Regions from separate parts of the Sulfobacillus thermosulfidooxidans genome, predicted to be linked through region 3. Evidence: riboswitches for the same ligand, from Rfam matches in the RefSeq annotation. Region 3 holds a riboswitch; each other region holds the start of a gene.

Region 1 (4,907 bases), 1.8 Mb from region 3:
AGGAGTATCAAAGGACATTGGTGCAAATGGGAGACGCTGTTCAACAGTTGGGAGGCCGCATTCGATCGCTTGACAGTGAGGACCGGAAGATGTCCGGGCGGATCACGTATATTGAACAACAGTTGCTTAAAACCACAACCCGATGGGATGGCTATGAGCCACCGGATGGCGAGCCGTTACCGGATGAGGAAATTCCTCGAGCTAAAACCTTACTCGACGAATGGCAAAGCGCTTTAGATCAGCTAGGTCCCATACGGCCCGGGGTGTATGCCCTTTTTACACAGTTAGAAGACCGTCTAGCGTATCTCGAATCCGAACGACATGATGTCGAACTCGCCAAAAATGAATTGCGGGAAACCTTGCGGCAAATTGATCATGAGGTGGATGCACGCCTGGCCGAAACGGCTTCTCAAGTAGAGGAGGCATTTAAGCAAGCCTGTTTATCATTGTTGGGAGGAGAAGGCGGATTTCGGTGGATCCAAGGTGATGAAAGGGGCATTGAATTATGGATCCGACCACCAGGAAAAAAGCCGAGCACCATGACCTTGCTTTCTGGAGGAGAAAAGGCACTCGGAGGCATTGCCTGGCTGTTTGCCTTATTAAGTGTTCGTCCTTCTCCGTTTGTCGTTCTGGATGAAGTCGAGGCAGCATTAGATGAAGCTAATGCTCAAAGAGTCGCGCAATACATTCGCGCGCATCACGGACGGACCCAATATGTGATTGTGACGCATCATAAATCAACGATGACTATAGCGGATGCACTGTGGGGTGTGGCTGGGGACGGTCAAGGTCGCAGTCGATTAGTTTCCGTCCGCATTGAACACACTCCATTAGCAGAGGAAGGATAGGTGAATGGCAATGGCTGGTTTTTGGAATCGTTTAAAAGAAGGAATGACTCGTACTCGAGACAGTTTAGGTGGACGTCTGCGGACACTGTTTCAAGGACGCCAATGGGATGAGTCCTTATGGGATCAGCTCGAAGAAATCCTATTTGAAGCTGATCTTGGATATGATACGGTGGACTACCTCTTGACCCAATTGCGAGAAGAAGTCCGGATTGCGCATCCCCAGCGTGCAGATGACGTCATGGAATTGCTCCGGCGCATTATGGTGAACCTATTTGAAAAAGCATCTGATCCTACCCTTCTTGATCCGCAAAGACCTAGTATATGGTTAATGGTTGGTGTCAATGGCACGGGGAAAACAACCACGGCGGGAAAATTTGCGTACATGATGAAACGCCAAGGGTACCAGGTTATATTGGGGGCGGCCGATACATTTCGGGCTGCCGCAGTTGAACAGCTGCAGGAATGGGGTCAACGAGCCGGTGTTGACGTAATTAGCCAAGGGGCGGGGGCCGATTCTGCTGCTGTAGCTTATGATACCGTTCAAGCGGCCATTGCCCGTTCTCGTGACTTAGCAATTATTGATACGGCGGGACGATTGCACAATAAATCGAATCTTATGCAGGAATTGCAAAAAGTGGTTCGGGTGATTCGGCGCGAACGGCCCGATGCGCCCCATCAAGTCTGGTTGGTTATTGATGCGACGACCGGTCAAAATGGTTTAGCTCAGGCTCAAGTGTTTTTGGAGGCGGTTCATGTAACGGGAATTGTCCTCACGAAACTCGATGGGACAGCTAAAGGGGGCATTGCGCTGTCGATAAAACGGGAACTGGGTGTTCCCATTCGTTTTATCGGTGTCGGAGAAAAAGTGGAAGATCTGATGCCGTTTGACGCGGAAAGTTATGTCCGTGCCATTTTAGGCGATTGACGCCTTTTCTCCTGCCCACGTATACTCAAAATATACCTTGATAACGCCGAATTCGATTAAGAAGCGGAGGACCCGTTCCTTTTGGGGTGAATTGCTATGCAACGGGCATGCTCGCAGCCCGAACCCGTCAGCTAACTTCGCAGGCGTAGGGGGCTCAAGGTCTAATAATTCATTTGACTCCTTCCCCCGGGAAATATCCGGGGCTTTGTTTTGCCCGGTTCGATGGAGGTTATGCACGATGATGAAACGTGTTCTACAAATCTCCTTACGCGCCGATCCGTTAAATCCCTTGGACGGCGGTGAAACGGGAGGTCAACAAGTTATTGTTCGGCAAATGGGCCGAAATCTTCAGCATCTAGGTTATGCCGTCGATATTATTACATTACGTCAACAAGACCACTTACCCGAACGCTACTCCTTTGGCCATTTGGGACAAGTCATTCGACTGACCGGCTGGGAAGGGCGCTTGTCGTCAGATGAGGATTGGCATCGCAATCAGGACGCGATTATTCAGCAAGCGTTAACGTGGATTCGCGAACAACATCGCGAATACCATATTATCCATAGTCATTTCTGGATTTCGGGAATGGTGGCTGTGCGCCTGGCCCATGAATTGGGTATACCCTGGATTCATTCGCCATATAAAATGGGTCAATGGATTATGCGACCTGGGGATGAAATGTCCTCCATCCGATTACAAACCGAGCGCCAACTCATTGAACAAGCCCAGGGCGTTGTGGTGCCCTATTTGAAAGAAAGTGAAATGATTCATCAAATGGCGCCGAAAGTGCCTATTTATGTTGTACCACCCGCTGTCGATATCACTAATTTCTTTGTGCGGGATGCTGGACCGTTATTACGAGGATTGGGCTTAAATAAGCCTCCGATTTTATATGTCGGCCGTTTGAATAAAGGACGGGGAATTCAAGAAGTACTTGAGGTGATGACGCGTACTTCGTTGCCTTTGGATTTAACACTCTTGGTTATTGGGGGAAGTCCCGGTGAGGTTGTAGACGGACAGCCAACGAACCCGACTTTGCGCTCTTTAGCCGAAAAACTTAACGGGCATGTGAGGTTTCTCGGTCCCATGCCTCATCACGCCATTGCCACCTATATGGGTTCATCCACGGTGTTAATTGCACCGAATCAAGGAGCGACTCTGGGTATGGCTGTAATTGAAGCTATGGCGTCAGGTTGTGCCGTTGTCGGAACCAACGTGCCGGGTGTGGAAGACTGGATTGAGCCCGGATTCACGGGCATTCTCGTTGAGCGTTCGCGTATTGACCAATTATGGCAAAACGCGTTAGAGTTGTGGCAAACTCCTAATCGTGCCAGACAAATGGGAACTAACGGGCAAGAAATTATTCAACGACACCACACCGTTAACCACATGGCACAACGGCTACATGTAGTGTATGAGGAGGTGGCGTCCAGTGGCCGCCATCAAGCGGGTGTTGGCTACTGATATCGATGGAACCTTAATCGGCCATGGGGGAGAACAGGCAGTTCGGGATTATCTTTTGGCTCATCCCGAGCTTGGAGTTATTTATCTTACCGGTCGTACGCTGAACAATGCCTGCTCAATTATTACACGCTATGGGTTTCCCACACCGCTTGCGATCGCAACCGATGTGGGAGCCGACATTTATTGGGGTCCCCACTTCGAAGTCGATGAATATTGGGCATTTGAACAACGTCGTAATTGGTCGCCGCGGCGCCTTCGCACGGCACTAAGCGAAGTGTCCGGGGTCATTTATCGGGGACGCAGTTCCCATTGGCGTGTCGCTTTTGAACTTCAAGATCCGAGTTTATTGCCGATTGTGAAATCGTATTTAACCCAGCATCATTTAACAGTGCGGATGTTATGGTATCCCAATGAAAGCCGACTTGATATCTTGCCCTGTACTGCACTGAAAAGCCGTGCCTTGCAGTATATTTTGCGCCGCATTGGTGTCAAAGCGCAAAATTGTTTTGTCGCGGGGGATGCAGAAAATGACGGCGATATGTTGGCTAACCACTATCCCGGTGTTTTGGTGGCCAATGGGGATGCTTCGGTAAGAAATTGCCTGCCTGAATGGATCGTGCGTTCGCGCTATCCGGGCGCATTAGGTGTTTTAGATGGACTGCAGCAGTGGTTAGAACCACAAAGTCAATAACGACTGAGGCTTGCATAGACTCGTCCGAAGAAGCCCAAAGCCAAGCCCCTTTATGCATGGTCAAAACTTACAATAATATGCCTTTTTAAATAATCCATGTGGGCATTTGTCATCATGCTCCAACACAGGAACGCGGCGAGCGTCTTTTTAATGCTAAGAACGCCTGATTGTGTGGCAGCATGATGGTTTTTTGTCCAATTAGCTTCCTTGAACCTCCGCGCCCTAAAGGACGGAGATTCTGGGGGAACCACCATGGCTGCGTCGCGGGGCGTGAGACCATCGGAGTGACCCTCCTGATTCGCCACCTTGTCCCGCCAGCATCATCGGGGATTGTATCGCATGACGTCAGGGATGTCTAGAAGCATTTGGGGGCTTAAGAGTTGATCACCTACCCGCTGAAGGTCGCCATTTCTCGACGGGTGAATAGCCTCAAGGGCGTTTCCTCCCGACTGATCCGTAAGAAGCCCTATACAAGCATTGAGCGAGCGCTGTGGGGTGGCAGCCTCTGGTCCCCAAGTTATTTTGCCGGGTCGGCTGGCGAAGCCCCACTGTCGATCATCAAGCAATACATCGAGCAACAGGAAACGCCGGATGGACCCCTGCGGGGTCAGCGCCTGATATCTCCGCCCTGAACGGCGGAGTTTTACGGCGCATCTGATAAATAAACGAATAGACGGATAGACGAAATACGTGAGTTTGACCACACCGCAGTGGGTTTGGAATTTTGACATTGACATTCCGCTATTCGTTCAGTATGATGGGTTTTGTCTGTTAAGCATTTTTGCTTAACAGCAGACCGGGGTGGGACTGTGGAACGTCTGAACCGTGAACGTGCCAATATCTTATATGATATCTATGGCCAAATGCTGACTGACCACCAAAGAGATGTTTGGCGCTTGTATTATTTGGAAGACTGGTCGCTCATGGAAATCGCAGAAGCCAAAAATGTTAGCCGAGCGGCGATCCACGATTTACTCG
Region 2 (4,907 bases), on a different contig from region 3:
GTTTGGCATCATGATCCCTCCCGTGCGAATTCCTGTTGTTTCACCCTATGTGGAAAGACGGCTTGGGGTGACCCAGCAGGAAATTTTTTGCTAAGAACAGCAAACACAGGCCTTCCCCGGCAGAACATCGCATCCGTTGATGAGAGTTCTGAGTTCAAGGAAGGCCTGCCATTACGACGGGATACTGGATGATGGGGGAGACTGTTTGGTTTTGCGTCTTTTGTGCCACAATGAATAACCTAAGGCCAGTGTCGATAACCACCATGGACGTACTTTGGTTTTCGGTCGTGAAGCTTTGAGGGTTTTCGCCTTACGGGATTCGATGAGTCCGGCAATGCTTGTAGCAATCAGTCCTATGCGATACGCCGAAGCCTTAAATTCCTGAACGGTTTGTCCAAGCCGGGAAGATGATTCCCGGGCCGTTTGAATCAATTCCCCCAATTGCCGGCGAAGAACAGATACTTCCTGTGTAATGGTCTTTTCTAGACGGATGACGCGTAAAGTTACGATGATAAGCATGACACCGAGCCCGACGACAATTAACGTTAGGATGACAAAACAAATAGCAATAATCGTTAAGGCGGTGCTTATGGTCATGCACCTTGATCCTCGTGAGGATCCTCACTGTCATCGAGCGGAATCTCGGTTACGGATTTTTTAAATAAAGCTTGTCCTTTTTGCGTTAACGATTCGCGAATATCACGTACATTCTTTTGAATTTGATCTAAGGAATCCTGCGTTTTCTTTTTTATGCTGCCCCGAGTTTCCGCGCCAGCGCTGGGAGCTAAAAGTATTCCTGCGAGCACGCCTAATGCGGCTCCTACAACTAATCCGCTTAACCGATCCCATGTGCGATCGTTCATAATTTCGCCTCCTCGATTTTCTTCTATTGTGACATATCTCGAGGCGATGGAAAAGTCCTGGTAGATAGCATTGTGAAAGACGCCCAGACATGCCCTCAGGTAGCCATGAGATGAATTTAGCGTACAGGAGTCTTTTTGGGGCCTTTATGGAGTCTGGTGGAATGCCTTTCTCGAGAGGATTATGGCCTCAATGGAAACTGACTATCGATGATGAATATTACGAACAATTGGGATTTACGCGATCAGAAGGCGGAAAGGACAGGACAGATCGGCTATGATATACTATGCTGGTTCAAAGAATATTTGGGTCAACATAGATACATGGTGGGATTGAGTGTGCAAAAAACGCACTTTTGGGCGTTGAAGATATGAGAATTGCATTTGTTACAGAAACATGGCGGCCGTCCACGGATGGGGTGGTAACCCGGATTACGGAAACAGTCCGGGAACTTAAACGGATGGGACACGAATTATTTATTGTGGCTCCTTGTGGCGGAGAACCTGTTTTTGAAGGGATTCCGGTAAAATCCGTACCCACATTTTCCGTGTCTTTTGTCTATGGAGGAAAGCCTTGGGGCATTCCCTTGCCTCGCGTCCAAAAATTTCTCGATGAATTTCGTCCCGATGTGGTTCATGTGGTGAATCCGTTTGTCTTAGGCATTGCAGGCGTATATGCGGCGCGCCGCCGCCAATATCCATTAGTGGCATCGTATCATACAAATATTGCGCAATATGCCGACTTCTACCATTTGGGATTTACCAAGCCTGCAATCTGGGGACTTTTGCGCATGTTACATAACCAGGCTGTGTATAATTTGGCGACATCTGAAGCCATTATGAAAGAAATTACGCAGCATGGAATCAAAAACGCGCGGCTGTGGCGACGAGGCGTGGATCTCTCAGGATTTCATCCGCGTCACCGGAACGAAGCCATGCGCCAACGGTTAACCGGTGGACATGCTGATCGGCTCATTGCGTTATACGTGGGACGCATTGCTAAAGAAAAAGGATTAGAACGGTTATTATCTTTGTTTCCAGGCAATCCCGGTGTGCACCTGGCTTTGGTCGGTGATGGGCCGGCTGTCGATTATTTTAAACAGCGCTTTGAGCGGACTCCTACGACATTTGTCGGAAAACTCTTAGGCGAAGAATTGGCAAGCGCATATGCCTCGGCAGACTTTTTTGTGTTCCCGAGTACGACAGAAACGTTAGGCTTGGTGTTATTAGAAGCGATGGCTTCGGGGTTGCCCATTGTGGCCGCGGAATCTGGACCGTCGCATGAACTCATTGATCCCAGTGGGGCAGGAAGACTATTTCCGAGTACCCAACCGTACCAATTAGCCCAATTGGTAAGCGAATTGATGAAGGACCGGACTTTACTGGCGGATCTTGGAGTGAAGGCGCGCCAAGAAGCGGAGAAATGGGGATGGAAAGAACCTACGCAAGAACTCGAGGCGCTCTACGAGGCGGCGATTCGCCACGTAAAGGGACATCAATGAGTCGGCTATGGCAATTTATCCAATTCGTATCGGTCGGATTGGGGAATGCCATAATCGATCTATTAGTTTTTAATGGGTTGTATTGGCTCATTCCTACACGGAATGTCGATCAGCTCGTGGTGTATAACACGTTAGCGGTAATGGCTGCAATCCTTAACAGCTATATTTGGAATAGTCGCTGGACATTTCGCCAGAATGTTAAAAAGCATGGGAAAGAAGCGCTGCGTCAACGCGTTTTGTTTATTGTGCAGTCACTAATTAATATTGTGGTAAACGATTTAATTTTGTGGTTAATTGCTCCTTTAGTCTTGCAGATTCATGCCATTCCCCATGTCATGGCCAACAATATTGCTAAATTGGCAGCGATGTTTTTAGCTTCCCTAACAAGTTTTATTATGATGAAACTCATTGTATTTACGTAAGTTGTCCGATCCAATTTGTGACATGTTTCTTCCAGTCAAATCCCAGAGGATAGCAAATATCTCGCCCAAACGTCATTTTTTGCGGTCTTTCCCACATCGCTTTAAACCCTGTGCGCTAAAAATTGGTATGATAGCGCAATCATGGACAAATATTGCGATTGTCTTGAAAAGGGACAGCGGGTGGGGCAAAACGCAAGGATAACCAGCATTATGGCATCTGACAGGTTGTCCAATCTTTCCTAAACTGACGCCAGCCAAATTGTTGATGATTCAACAACCGGGGGATCCAAATCTGGGGTGAATTCGACAGTTTTCGGTCGAAGGGGCCACTCTCCGCGCCCTAACCCGTCAGCTAACTCCGGAGGCAAAATTGTTGAGGGGAGATTGTTTAATGCATTATCGTTTTCTTGCCGGAGCCCTAATGACTGGGGCGACTGCAGCACTCGGTATGATGATTTCTGGATCTGCTGAAGCTGCCTCAATTCCCGAAACCACTCAAATGTTAGCGCAGCAACATCCTGCCATGAATCAAGTGCTCCAACAAGGGAGCGTGGGACACTGGGTGGCCACACTACAAGCCGATCTCTATTTATTGGGATACCACAGTGTCGGAACGGATGATGGAATCTTTGGACCCAAAACGCTGGCGGCTCTTAAGGCCTTCCAGGAAAATAACGGGTTTGCTCCTACAGGAGTGACCAGTCCGCCCGTTTGGCAAGATATTTTAGCTGGGTTTAATCTGACTCCGCGTTACACCGGTCCTATGACATTCTCCGTCAATGTGCCTCCCATTAATGCACAAGAACATCCAGCACTTTATCAGAAACTCTCCATCGGTTCCCAAGGACATTGGGTGGCGACGCTACAAGCTGACCTAAAGTTACTGGGGTATACTCAAGTGGGACCGACAGATGGAATTTTTGGACCTAAAACCCAGGCAGCGGTGGAAGCTTTTCAGCGAGCTCAGGGACTGACCCCTTCGGGTGTAACCACATATGATACCTGGAAACAGATTTTGATTGGTCTCGGAATTTTAGCGCCCAATACTGATCTGACCGCTGCAAATACGGCACAAACAAGTGTCAGCAACACGACCTCCAGTCAGAACACCCAAGGCACCCAAGCGGCTAACGTATCAGACGCGTCGCAAGTGTCCTCGTCGTCTTCCTCTACGCCCAGCACGATTGATGGCCGCCCCGTGATTGCGGTCTATCATATGCGCGCAACGGCATATGGTCCGAGTCTTAAAGACAACTACCCCTACGGACCGGTCGATGCATTTGGCCAACCTTTGGAACCGGGAATGATTGCTGTGGATCCATCACTCATTCCATTAAAATCCTACGTGTACGTGACCGGATACACCGATCCCAATTTGCCGGCCGGCGGATTTTTAGGCCGCGCAATGGATACAGGTGGAGCGATTGTGGGACACCGAATTGACATATTCATGGATGCCAATTCTCAAACCGTCTCCAACTTTGGCATTGAGCCCGTTACCGTCTATGTTCTAGGCAAGTAATTTCGCATTAGACAATGAGAGCAGTATTTCGCTGCTCTCATTTTTTATGGAAAAAAATAGATCAAATTGCTAGTCTGTGCCTCTCTAAGGAAGGATTTTCCGCGATTCTCGCGAAATATTATGATGAGGTGAAAAACAGATGAGAATGCATTCATTTGAAGAGTTTTGGCCATATTATCTTGCGCAGCACCAAAAGTCCGCTACGCGTCTCACCCATTTCATTGGCACTGGCACGGCGTTGATTGCGATTTTGCTGGCTCTTCTAACCTTTAACGCTTGGTATTTATTGCTTGCCCTTGTCATGGGTTATGGGTTCGCTTGGTACGGCCATTTATTTATTGAACAAAATCGACCGGCAACATGGCGTTTTCCTCGGTATTCTCTTCAAGCAGATCTGTTATTATTTTGGATTATGTTGACACGAGGATTTGCTTTTGAAGATTTCTCCTTGCCGCGCAACCCGTTGAAAGGAAAATGAGGTTCAAGACCTGTCGACCTGGCTAACATAGTTCGCTCCTCAACCGATATATATAGGGCAAGAGGAGGCGAGCGTGATGTCATTGTGGTTGCGCCATGGGCGGCAGATAGTTTTGTTGATGGG
Region 3 (4,907 bases):
GAGCGGATAATCCCTTAATGCCGGGAATCGCAAGCACTAAATTGGGCTTCGTCGCCACGATTTGCTGGATATTGATGGAGGGGAAAGACGAACCGATATTGTGGAGCCCCTTCAATTCGCTTGCCCATGGAGGCGGCGCGTACTCAAATGTCATGGTATCGGTGCCCACAATCTCATTTTTGAGTCCCAAGTCTAAAGCGATTTCAGTATTACTTGGGGCAATCGTGACGATGCGGGTGGCTTTATGCGGGAGAATAACAGTACGTCCAGTATCATCCGTTATCGTAATTCTATGGACTTCGGCCGATTTCACGTGGGTTACAGTCTGTCCACAGCCCGCCAAGAGACCAAGGCTAAGACCGAGCCCCAATACCTTTAGGACTCTTGCAAAACGGTTCAACATGTTTTCTCCTTTAGACTGATACTCTTGATGAAATTACACAATGTTTCCGTCCAGGACCTTTGCCATAATGAGAGTGTATGATGATGCGCTCTCATTGACAAGGTAAAACTCGGTCAGGACTCAATTTGTAAATTTCGGGAATATTGTAGAACAAGTGGGGGCATTTTCCAAACGAGGCACATCTAAGGAGGTTGTGACGATGGATCATCCTAAAGACATCAACGACTATACTGAACGCGTATTATGGTCCTTATGGTACCGGCGCCGGGCGGTGACAATCGGGACTATCTGTGGGGATGCTCGTCTCGAACCCCACATTGTTACCCCGATTCTTGAACGCTTGGCAGCGAAAAAATGGATCGAAGTGTATCACACCGCAGGACAGCCTTCGTTGTATTTTTGGGCACGGCCTAAAGATCAGGACATGATTAAAACAGCGGAATTAATGCACCGCTTGCTTTGGGATCTGCCATTAAACCATCACGATGTGCTATAAAAGACTTATAGTGCGTAAGAGTGGAGTCATGATGGTTAATCTAATCTAAGTCGCACTCTTCTTCCCGGGCATTACACAGCGGCGAGAAAATGATGACCCAGCGTCCATTATCAAACCACCGTAGCAGCAGTTGCCCGGTATTCGGTACCCAAATATGGCGGGCAGCCGGTCCATGGGCTTCCAAAATAACGAGCAGGGCCCCTTTAATACAATCAGCGTGTGTTGCTGCTACGGTTAAGGTACTGGGCTCACAAGTTTGAAGGAACTGCGAGAGCGCGGACAACACACGCTGACCCACGGTCATGATACTTTCTCCGCCGGGAGGGGGATTATTCTCCGGATCTTGCCGCCATGCCTGGAAAGCAGGGGAATTGGCGTTTTCTAAATCTTTCAGTCGGTGACCATCCCACTGTCCTAAATCAACTTCTGCCAAGTCATCCAAGATGACGGGATCAATCTGATGGATCCGTGCCAAGGGCAGAATGGTTTGCCTGGCGCGTAACAAAGGACTCGTGACAATATAGCGAATGGGAGCATTGAGCAATTGCCGAGCGAGTCGCTCGGCCTCTAAAGAACCGGCGGGAGTTAAGGGTGGGTCCCATGTGCGGCACGCGAAGCGGCCTACTGCATTGGCTTCACTTTCACCATGCCGGACCAATAATACATCAGCGTATGAGGGCAACAGAAAACCTCCTGTGAGAAATAGTTGAGCACAACGGACTAGGCGCTTTTTATCTTACTGAAATTCCGAAGTCATGGGGAGAATTTATTGCGCTCTCGCAAATTTGTCAATCATCCACAAAATTGCACCAAGCACCGAATTCATGATAGGCTGAAAAGGAACACACACAGTCCTTTGTACATATAGTACGCTAGGGCTTAGTGGAATCAATTGAATTAATCGCCAAATCGTGTGCAAACACGAACGGGGGACCCAATTTTCGGGGCGTACGTAAGGGGGCAGCTTTCCGCCCTAGCCCGTCAGCTTACCTCGTCGGCATGGAAAGCTTGGACAGTTGCCCGGGCTCGTCCCGGTTTTTTTATCGATTTGGTGATTTTTCGATTGATAGGAGATGAGAACCTCAGTTTTTAAGGAGGTACGCTTTATGGGTTATTCATGGGTGACGCCTGAGAAGGAACAAAAAAATGGCGTGGTGAGTCAAACGCCAGAAGGCCTGACGGGGGCGATGCAAAAAAAACCGTATAAAGGTTACGTTCCCTGGTTAGTGGCGGTCCTGGTCATTGTGGTATGGTGGTTAATTTCCGCTCTTCACTGGGTTTCATCCACAGCCCTCCCCTCACCCGGATCTGTTTTTCATGATTTCATTTCGGTTGCCACAATAGGTTATAGCGGTGTTCCCTTATTAACGAGCACGTTATATAGCATGGGCCGTATTACGGCAGGGTTTTTAGCGGCCGTTGTGGTTGGGATCCCCATTGGATTTTGGATGGCATCATCAGACTGGGTCTTTTTAGCCATTGACCCGTTATTACAATTCCTTCGTCCTATTCCCCCGCTAGCCTATATTCCTGTGATGATTGTCTGGTTTGGCATTGGCGAAACCTCAAAAGTCATCCTGATTTTTTTCTGTACCATTCCCATTATTATCATTAGCGCCATGAGCGGGGTAAAAAGTGCACAAGAGACCCGTATTCGGGCAGCCCAATGCCTTGGAGCCAACAAAAGACAGTTGTTCCGTTATGTCATTTTGCCATCGGCACTTCCGGAAATTTTTACGGGCATGCGAGTTGGTATCGGCATTGCATGGACCTGTCTTGTCGCTGCCGAAATGATTGCAGCATCCAAGGGACTGGGCTGGATGATTGAATCAGCAGGAAACGAACTGCAGATCGGAGTGGTTTTTGTCGGTATCGTGATCATTGGACTTCTCGGTTACGGGATGGAACTGATTATCCGCAGCATTGAGCACCGAGTCACACCATGGAAAGGGAAAGCATAAACATTACCGATTGTTCTCTAAAACAGAGCACGTTCTCGTATGACTGGAAGTAGTCATGCTCGGGGATGCTGTGTCACCTTTTTGTCCTAAGAAAGGGTAACGTCACGATCTTAACCTCAGTGGAGCATATATTTTATGCCGTCATCGTGAGTCATGAGGCGCATAACACCATGACAAAATACCAAAGGAGGATGTTTTGTGCGTGCATTTCTTCAAACCAAGAAATTTCGGCAGTCTCTTATGATGGGAGTTTTCATCCTACCTATCCTGGTGGGGTTAGCTGGGTGCGGCAGTGCTACGGCAGCGAAGCAAGAACCGACGGTCACCATCGGTTATGAAAATGCGCCAGATCCCGAATCCGTGGCCATTGAGCAGAATTTCTTTCAAAAATATATGCATGCGCATGTGGTCTTGAAATATTTTTCATCGGGTCCCGAGGCCCTGACATCCTTGGCTTCCGGCTCCTTGGATTTTATGACCACCTTAGGTAATCCCCCGACAGCCTCTGCGATTGCCCGCGGAGTTCCCTTGAAAGTGATATGGGCTATGGAGCGGTATACCACGGCCGAAGGATTAGTGGTTAAAAATGGGTCTCATATTCGATCCCTTAAAGATTTGGAAGGGAAAACGGTAGCTTTGGTGCAAGGCTCGACGTCACCTTTTGAACTAGATACCGCTCTTCAAATGCACCACATTCCAGTCTCTTCTGTTCATATCGATAATATGGCTCCGCCCAACATGGTGGCTGCCTGGAAAACCAATCAAATTGATGCCGCCTACGTATGGGCCCCCTTTTTAAACGAAATGCAACAAGACCATGGTCATATCCTCATTTACGATCAAAACCAGGTCAACCAAGCACCAATTTTTAATTTGGCCGTTGTCAATTCGCACTTTGCCAGCAAATATCCTCAATTGGTGGATCAATTCATCCAAGCGGAAGAAGCTGGTGTCAAATTTTTCTATGCCCATCCTAACCAGTCATTCCAAGATATTGGCAAATTAAATGGAATTTCAGCCGCTGATGCCAAAGCGCAAGCGCAAGGTTTGCACTTTACGACCTTGTCCCAGGAATTAACCCTGCGAAGATTGGGAACTTCCAGCACGGTTGCTGACTCTTTGGTCACAAAATCCTTAACGTCAGCAGCCCAGTGGTTGAAACAGACGGGGCAAATCAGTGCTGTTCCAGCAAATATGAGCCAATATGTTGATCCCTCTTTTTGCCAAACGGTCTACGATCATTCGCGGAAAAGTGGGACCTAACACAGGAAATCCGGTCTATATGACCTATGTTCCCGGTGTGATTTATCAGATGTAATCAAAAAGGAGCATTTGCGGGTGATTGAACTTCACAATGTGACGAAATTCTATCCACCGACTATAAAAGGCGGCCAGCCCGTTTTAGCCGTCGATCATGTGAACCTATCATTACATCCCGGAGAATTTGTCTGTATTGTTGGACCGTCGGGATGTGGGAAAACCACAATTCTCAACATGATGGCAGGGTTTGAACAACCGAGCCAGGGAAAGATTTTACTGGAAGGGAGGGTCGTGGATAAACCGGGACCGGAACGGGGAGTCGTGTTTCAGCAACCTTCTTTGTTGCCGTGGATGAACGTTTACGACAATATAGCTTTGGGACTCACGATTCGCGAAGGGAAAAAATCTCATCATGTCCCAAAAGTTCAGTCCATTATTGACACTGTGGGATTGTCTGGATTTGAACAGCATTTTCCCTATCAACTTTCTGGAGGCATGCAACAACGGGCAGCGATTGCCCGCGCATTGATTACTGAACCGCAAATTCTATTGATGGATGAACCTTTTGGCGCCTTAGACGCCCAAACCCGAGCAGACATGCAACGCTTTTTGCTTTCTCTATGGCAGAGGGTTAAACCCACCGTTCTCTTCATTACACACGATGTAGAGGAAGCGATTGTCTTAGCCGACCGGGTGGTGGTGATGACGCCACGGCCCGGCAAAATTGCAGCGGATATTGCGATTAATTTAGGAAGACCTCGCGAGTGGGATGTTACCCTGTCTTCGG

Evidence for each region. A riboswitch is a leader RNA that binds a small molecule or an ion and turns the genes downstream of it on or off. The one in region 3 is predicted to bind cyclic di-AMP.
Region 1: it holds a riboswitch for cyclic di-AMP, as region 3 does, so the genes downstream of both, AOA63_RS05010 (glycosyltransferase) here and AOA63_RS13310 (ABC transporter permease) in region 3, are expected to answer to the same signal.
Region 2: it holds a riboswitch for cyclic di-AMP, as region 3 does, so the genes downstream of both, AOA63_RS17955 (peptidoglycan-binding protein) here and AOA63_RS13310 (ABC transporter permease) in region 3, are expected to answer to the same signal.

Annotation. Positions count from the first base shown of each region.
Region 1 covers NZ_LGRO01000001.1:950,211-955,117, forward strand. The annotation lists gene smc (chromosome segregation protein SMC) at 1-848, shown strand, start outside; gene ftsY (signal recognition particle-docking protein FtsY) at 859-1,773, shown strand; cyclic di-AMP (ydaO/yuaA leader) riboswitch at 1,808-1,934, shown strand; gene AOA63_RS05010 (glycosyltransferase) at 2,012-3,238, shown strand; gene AOA63_RS05015 (HAD family hydrolase) at 3,207-3,929, shown strand; partial or broken gene tnpA (IS200/IS605 family transposase) at 4,310-4,561, shown strand; gene ylxM (YlxM family DNA-binding protein) at 4,739-4,907, shown strand, end outside.
Region 2 covers NZ_LGRO01000002.1:496,151-501,057, reverse strand. The annotation lists gene AOA63_RS19455 (hypothetical protein) at 1-12, opposite strand, end outside; gene AOA63_RS17975 (hypothetical protein) at 172-597, opposite strand; gene AOA63_RS17970 (YtxH domain-containing protein) at 594-863, opposite strand; gene AOA63_RS17965 (glycosyltransferase family 4 protein) at 1,232-2,362, shown strand; gene AOA63_RS17960 (GtrA family protein) at 2,359-2,784, shown strand; cyclic di-AMP (ydaO/yuaA leader) riboswitch at 3,027-3,166, shown strand; gene AOA63_RS17955 (peptidoglycan-binding protein) at 3,176-4,306, shown strand; gene AOA63_RS17950 (DUF962 domain-containing protein) at 4,446-4,784, shown strand; gene AOA63_RS17945 (hypothetical protein) at 4,861-4,907, shown strand, end outside.
Region 3 covers NZ_LGRO01000001.1:2,737,111-2,742,017, forward strand. The annotation lists gene AOA63_RS13295 (ABC transporter substrate-binding protein) at 1-403, opposite strand, end outside; gene AOA63_RS13300 (hypothetical protein) at 603-899, shown strand; gene AOA63_RS13305 (histidine phosphatase family protein) at 940-1,581, opposite strand; cyclic di-AMP (ydaO/yuaA leader) riboswitch at 1,792-1,915, shown strand; gene AOA63_RS13310 (ABC transporter permease) at 2,006-2,860, shown strand; gene AOA63_RS13315 (ABC transporter substrate-binding protein) at 3,059-4,123, shown strand; gene AOA63_RS13320 (ABC transporter ATP-binding protein) at 4,199-4,907, shown strand, end outside.